One region of the Mesorhizobium loti R88b genome, then DNA from elsewhere that is predicted to be linked to it. Evidence: predicted binding sites of a transcription regulator. Region 1 holds the regulator's gene; each other region holds the start of a gene.
What was found. The regulator LexA, encoded in region 1, represses DNA repair genes until DNA is damaged. The targets are predictions, from matches to a motif close to TGTTCNNNNTGTGTTCNG.
Positions count from the first base shown of each region.

Region 2: the regulator LexA is predicted to act here: its motif matches at 999-1,016, upstream of EB235_RS34670 (ImuA family protein).
Region 3: the regulator LexA is predicted to act here: its motif matches at 894-911, upstream of EB235_RS28040 (2'-5' RNA ligase family protein).

Region 1 covers NZ_CP033367.1:4,429,955-4,432,220, forward strand. Annotated here, with positions in the region: gene EB235_RS21555 (ComEC/Rec2 family competence protein) at 1-884, shown strand, start outside; gene lexA (transcriptional repressor LexA) at 878-1,618, opposite strand; gene EB235_RS21565 (hypothetical protein) at 1,617-1,814, shown strand; gene kynU (kynureninase) at 2,062-2,266, opposite strand, start outside.
Region 2 covers NZ_CP033367.1:1,116,499-1,118,764, forward strand. Annotated here, with positions in the region: gene EB235_RS05280 (DUF6504 family protein) at 1-23, opposite strand, end outside; gene EB235_RS34670 (ImuA family protein) at 1-975, opposite strand, end outside; gene EB235_RS05285 (LysE family translocator) at 1,081-1,713, opposite strand; gene EB235_RS05290 (metallopeptidase family protein) at 1,849-2,266, shown strand, end outside.
Region 3 covers NZ_CP033367.1:5,706,438-5,708,703, reverse strand. Annotated here, with positions in the region: gene EB235_RS28050 (aldehyde dehydrogenase family protein) at 1-401, shown strand, start outside; gene EB235_RS28045 (hypothetical protein) at 558-740, shown strand; gene EB235_RS28040 (2'-5' RNA ligase family protein) at 949-1,572, shown strand; gene EB235_RS28035 (nuclear transport factor 2 family protein) at 1,701-2,054, shown strand; gene EB235_RS28030 (SRPBCC family protein) at 2,148-2,266, opposite strand, start outside.

The DNA of each region.
Region 1 (2,266 bases):
ATTTGGCGATCATGCCGATTGTATCAGTCGTGATGTTTCTGGCTGTAGCCAGCGCGCTGTTGATGCCGTTTGGACTGGATTGGCCAGCCCTTTATTTGATGGGCAAGGGCCTGACCGCAATGATCGCCATCTCGGCGTGGATATCGGATCGCTCTCCAGTCGATGGAGTAGGCCTGATTTCTCAACAGTCCGTCTTGCTGGTGACGATTGCCCTGGTTATCGCGACCACGGCGACGACATGGCTTCGGCTTGCCGCGGTTCCCTTCGTGCTTGCCAGTGTGCTGACCATCCCGGACACGCGAACACCGGATGTGTTGATCTCGGAGGACGCCAGGCTGGTTGCAATGCCGATCGGAGGCGGCGAACTCGCTGTCAGCCGCGCGCGTCCAAACGAATTCATGGTCGACAATTGGAAACGTGCGTTGCGATCCGAAGCCATCGTCGTCCCGGAAACCTTCACCAGAGGTGACGGGCAATTCGAGATCGCGGATGCCACGGAACTGCCGCCAGGAGCGCCGTTCTATTGCACTGACGGCGTCTGTCTGGCCAAGCACACGTCCGGTGCGATTATTGCTTATGTCGAAGACCGCAAGGACAGCTGGAAGGCCTGCGGGTTCGCCGACCTGATCGTCGTCAATGACGCGACGGGCTATGATGCCTGTCACAACCCGCTGGTTCTCGTCATCACCAAGCGGCAGCTTGCCCGCAAAGGCAGCGCGGCCGTCTTTTTCAATCGCCAATCGGCGATCACGCCGGCAACCGTCAGCTTCGCCGTGGACAGCCCGTACCGACCCTGGCACGCGCAACGCAAATTCTCGCGTGAGGCGAGGGGCCTGCCACCTTACAAGAAACCTGAAAAGCCGGCTGCCGTTCCTGCTCAATAACGCCGGATCAGCCCGACCAGCTTGCCTTGCACCTTGACCCTGTCGGGGCCGAAGATACGCGTTTCATAGGCCGGATTGGCGGCTTCAAGCGCAATCGAGGCGCCCTTGCGGCGGAACCGCTTCAGCGTCGCTTCCTCCTCATCCACCAGCGCCACGATGATCTCGCCAGGCTGGGCGGTATCGGCATTGCGGATGATGACGGTGTCACCGTCGAAGATGCCGGCCTCGATCATCGAGTCGCCCTTGACCTCCAGCGCATAATGTTCGCCACCCATGATCATATCCGGCGGCACCGAAATGGAATGCGTCTGATGCTGGATGGCATCGATGGGCACACCGGCGGCGATACGCCCCATCACAGGGATCGACACCGCCGAAACCACGTCGTCGTCATTGCCGGCAGCGGGCAGGCGCGATGGCGTTGCAGGCTTGAGTTGGCGGCCAAGGCCACCCTGACCAAGACTGCCCTGGATGACGCTTGGCGAGAACTTCTTGGCCGCGTTGAGACCCGGCGCGATTGAATCCGGCAGCCGCAGCACCTCCAGCGCGCGTGCCCGGTTGGGCAGCCGCCTGATAAAACCGCGTTCCTCCAGTGCCGTGATCAGACGATGGATGCCTGACTTGGAGGCGAGATCGAGCGCTTCCTTCATCTCGTCGAAGGACGGCGGGATACCGCTTTCCTTCAGCCGTTCATGGATGAACATCAAAAGTTCATGTTGCTTGCGCGTCAGCATGGCAGCCCCCAAGGCTAGAACAAAAGGTCTGAACCAGAATCGAAAAACAAACCCAGAACAAACACTATCTGTTCCAGTTGTGTTCTGCAACCGTTTAAAGTTTAGTGAATTTGTTAAGGAGGCCGAAATTATTTGGCAGACGGCTGCGGCAACGACTGACCCGTCAGCCCTGTCGCCGCATATTGGCGACCATTGAAATCGCTTTGGTTAATGGCTTGTGGCCTATCCGGCGGCTTGGCTTGGCATCAGTCGGCCACGGAGTTCCATGCCACGCATTTCCAGTTTTGAGGACGCTCGTTTGCCGTGAACGAAACGAAGCCAAAATGCCAACCTCCGGCTTGTCCGCGACCACTAGCGCCTCGACCGAGAGCCTACCCATTTGTGAATTGGAAATTCGCTGCTCGCTATACGGCCGGTGACAACCGATCGTTGAGATCACCGCTTCAGGTGACGGACTCCTTGACGGCGAAACGCGGGGCCTTCCAGGCACCGGTGTGCAAAATCTCTTGTAGGACCTCAACCGCTAGCCACACATCCTTGTAGGCGACGTAGAGCGGCGTAAATCCGAAACGGATGGTGGACGGCGCGCGGAAGTCACCGATCACACCGCGCTCGATCAAGGCACGCATGACCTGATAGCCGTGATCG
Region 2 (2,266 bases), 3.3 Mb from region 1:
TTGCCCTGGCGGTGACTGATCACCAATGGCGGATGATCCGACGACGGCCGGGAACGCCACGATCGCCCCAGACGCTGCCGCAGGATCCTTTCGGCCGCCAGATACGGAAACCACAGCGACAGGATTCTCTGTCCGTTGTTTCTGGCCCCTTCTTTCGTCAAATGCGCGTTCATCGGGGTTCCACTCCAGTGTGAATTGTCCAGGCAGGGCCGTGCGGCTCTTGCCGATGGTGATGGTGAAGGCTGGGCGGCCGATCGAACCGGCGAGCGGCCCGGCGACAGTGGCGCGCGACACGGCCGGCGCCGACGAGACGATGAGGCGCACGGGTGCTGCCGTCGGTTCGGGCTCGGCCGCCTGCCGCAGCAGGAACACTGGCCGGCCGGCGCTTGCCGCCCTGGCATGCAGCCGGCGCGTGGCGGTCAGGTCCAGCCGCTGCGGATTGCCGCGGATTTCGAGGATGACGGCGGCGAGTGCCGTCATCCTGGCGGCCTCCTCGGCGATCCACAGCGCATCGACGAGCTTTGGTGCCTCGGAAAACAGCAATTGCTCCGGCTCGATGCCGAACGACGCATGCAACCCCCTGGCATAGGGAAAGCCGGCCTCGCGGAATATTTCTGATGTGCCGATCCATAATATGGGCAGCCCTTGCGCCTGCTTGAGGATCAGGCTGGTGAGCGACAAGGCAAAGCCGGCGACGGCTCCGGCATCGCGGGTCTCCAGGCCATGGATTTCGCTGAGCGCGGCTTTCGGCAGACCGCCGCTCAGGGCGGTATCGAACCGTTCGACGCCGACGGGCAAGAAGGCATCCGGCAAGGCCGCGGCAAGGCCGCGCCGGACGATTGTGAGGTCGCTGGCGTCATCATCAAGCGGTGCGCCAGTCGGCGCCTGCAGGCGCTCGGGCAGCGTTCCCTCGATCTTCGCGATCTGGCGGCGCAGGGCAAAAACAGTCTCCCGCGCCACGGCTGTCATCGCCATGACGGTCAGTGTCCACTCACAATTGTTCCTGTTATGTTCCTATAGATTCCAGAGGGTGACCCAAGAGTCAAGCAGAGTCATAAGGAATTTATTCCTGCGCCTGGGTCAGCGCTGGCCACCGAAGGCCAACCGCGCGGCCAGCCCGGCGAATACGGTTCCCAGCAGGATTTGTGGCGCCCGACGGAACCGCGTGCGCTTCGACAAGGCCGCTCCGATCCGGCTCGCGGTCAGGATGACAAGGCCATTGACCACCAGCCCGATCAAATTGAGCACGGTCGCCAGCAGCAGAATCTGGCCGGCGACGGAACCGGTCTCGGGGCGTACGAATTGCGGGAACAGCGCCAGCACGAACAGCGCCATTTTCGGGTTGAGCAGATTGGTCAGCAGGCCTTGCCGGAAGATGCGGCCGTGCGAATAGCGCGGCAGGCCGGCGATCGGGGCAAATGCCGTTCCGTCGGAACGGAACGCCTTCCAGGCGAGCCAGGCGAGGTAGGCCGCGCCGGCATAGCGCACGATGTCGTAGGCGATGGGCGCTGCCAGGAAGAGTTGCGACAGGCCGAAGGCGGCGGCCAGCGCGTGGCAATAGGTGCCGGCGGCGATGCCGGCATAGGTCGCAAAACCCGAGGCACGCCCCTGGCTGGCGCTGCGTGAAGCGATCAACAGCATGTCCGGCCCCGGGGTCGCGGTCAGCGCGAGGCAGGCAATGGCGAAAAGTCCGATGGTGGAAAGGTCCGGCATGAGAACTCCTGAGAGATGGCCGGAACCGACCCCTACGCGATTCCCCGGCAGTGGCAAAGCCGTCGAGCCAGCAATCGACGCTCCATTTGCCTCGACCGGTGCGAAAGCCTATATGCCGGGTTCAAAGGAAAAAGCATGGCCCGTATCTACAAATCCCGCACCTGGCATGGCGAACTCGCGCCCTCGATGGAGGAGATGGAGTTCCTCGCTTTGGAGGCCTACGCCCATCTGCCGGAGGACTTTCGCAAGCTGACCGGCGAGATCGTCATCCAGATCGCCGAATTCCCGACCGATGAGATCATGGACGATCTGTCGCTGGAAACGCCCTTCGACCTGCTCGGCCTGTTCGAGGGGCGCGGCATCGCCGAACGCTGGAACCCGCAGACCGGCGAAGGCCCGAACCGCATCACGCTCTATCGCCGCGCCATGCTCGACTACTGGGCCGAAAACGAGGAAACGCTGGGCGACATCGTCACCCACGTCCTGATCCACGAGATCGGCCACCATTTCGGCCTGTCGGACGATGATATGGAGAAGCTCGAAGAGGCTGCTG
Region 3 (2,266 bases), 1.3 Mb from region 1:
CGCTGGTCACCGGCGGCCCAGGCCGGCCGGAGCACCTCAACCGCGGCTACTATGTGCGCCCGACCGTGTTCGGCCATGTCACACCGGGCATGACCATCGAGAAGGAAGAGATCTTCGGCCCGGTGCTGTCGGTCATTTCATACGAGGACGACGACGACGCGGTGAAGATCGCCAACGACACCGTCTACGGCCTTGCTGCCTATGTCCAGTCGCAGGACATCCAGCATGCCCGCAAGGTCGCTGCCCAGCTGCGCGCCGGGCAGGTCTCGATCAACTATCCGGAATGGGACACGTTCGCACCATTCGGCGGCTACAAGCAGTCAGGCAACGGCCGCGAATATGCTGACTGGGCGATCCATGATTTTGTGGAGGTCAAGGGCATCATCGGCTACGGGGCGTAGGCTCGGGCAGCTATTTGGTAAGTTCTCGTGAGCGGGCGCTGGTGCGGAAAGCATCAGTGCCCGTTTTGTTAAGGCTAGTGATAGGCCGGCATCCACACGAAATGGAGCTATCTAACGAAATGTGCTATGAGGGGCGGCTCCAAGAGGATGATCCGCGTGGCCAACAAATCAGGGTTCACAGACAAAGAAGTTGCGGAATATCTCAAGAAGCGCCAGCGTCCGACCTTCCACGAAGCCGTCGAAAAGATTCAGTGCATCCACTGCGGCCAGTCGTTCAATGCTGCTATAGCGTCGGCAGGCGACCACGGTCTGTGTGACTATTGCTTACACAAGGATTGAACGCGCTAGGCGCTACCCAGCTGCAGGCGCCTGCATCCGATCCCGCCCCGTTCCAACGGACGAACCGCGCCTTTTTTCCGGTGATCTCGTTGATCGAGTTCGGCGTCTGGCTGCTGCCAAGCTTCGCATCAATCCACACTTGACTCAAACATTTGTTCCTGCTTTGTTCCTAAGTGATCCTTTATAAAATGTCCGAAAGGGATCAGCCATGAACGAGCTGCCTACCTACGGAATTGGCAAGAACGGTCAGGCCCATTTCCACTGGGATTCGCCGAACGCCGCCCGAGAGCCGCATCTGTTCTACGAATTCCTGGTCGAAGACCCGGTCAATGCAATGCTGAGGTGCAAGGCGGAGCACTACAATCAAGAACTGGGATTGCGGGGTCGGCTGACGCCAACAAATCAAATGCACATAAGCCTGATAGGCCTTGGTGATGGCAAACCCGAAGCTGTGGTGGATATGGCCCGTCATGTTGGTCTGCTTATACATGCCAAACCGTTCGAAGTTTGCTTCGACCGCCTGTCAGCCTTCGGCGGCGGAGCGCTGGTGCTTCGCAGCGGCGACCATTCGCCGGCCCTGCAAGCCTTCTGGCGCAAGCTCTCTGCCGTAATTGACGACAGCCCACTCAAACCCTTTGTCACGAGCTCGTTGGAGCCACATGTCACGCTGCTTCGTGACAGACGAGGCGTGCCAAAAGTGCGGGAACAGATTGTTGAGCCGATGTCCTGGACGGTGCGCAGCTTTGCGCTGATCCGCAGCTATCAGGGTGAATACGAATGTCCAGCGATCTGGCAATTGTCCGGCCAGGACGATTCCCTGGCCGGCATGTGAGAACTGGCCATCACATAGCCGCGCTATATCTATCGTCCTGACACACATTGTCAGCTGTCGTGCGGGCAAGGCTGGCGCGCCGGCACGCGCTTCCCTAGTTCGAGTGCGTCTCAACAGGAGGAACACACATGACCATCGCGGAAATTGCCAAGGATTTCACCGAACTGCTCCAGCAGGGAGATCACGCCGGTGCTGGCGAGAAATACAACGCCGACGATATCGTCAGCTACGAAGCCATGGAAGGGCCGATGGCCGTGGCCCGTGGCAAGGAGGCTCTCAAGCAAAAGGGCCAATGGTGGCAAGAGAACCACGAAGTCCACGGCGGCTCGGTCGAAGGCCCTTATGTCAATGGCGACCAGTTCGCCGTGCGCTTCAAGTTCGACGTAACGCCCAAGGCCACCGGCGAGCGTGTCACCATGGATGAGGTTGGCCTGTACACGGTCAAGAACGGCAAGATCACCGAAGAGCGCTTTTACTACTGAGGCTGGAAATTCCGCCGACTGCGGAGTTCTCCACTGTAGATCGAAAAACAAGCATGGCGGCCGGGGGCAATGCCCCGGCCATCATGCGGCGGCTCAAATCGTCTTCACGTAGTCCGCAAGCTGATCGGCCACCGTGCCCCAGCCGTCGAAGAAGCCCATCTCTTCATGGTTGTTGCGGGTCGCCTCGTCGCGGTGGATGGCGGTGGCGGTGT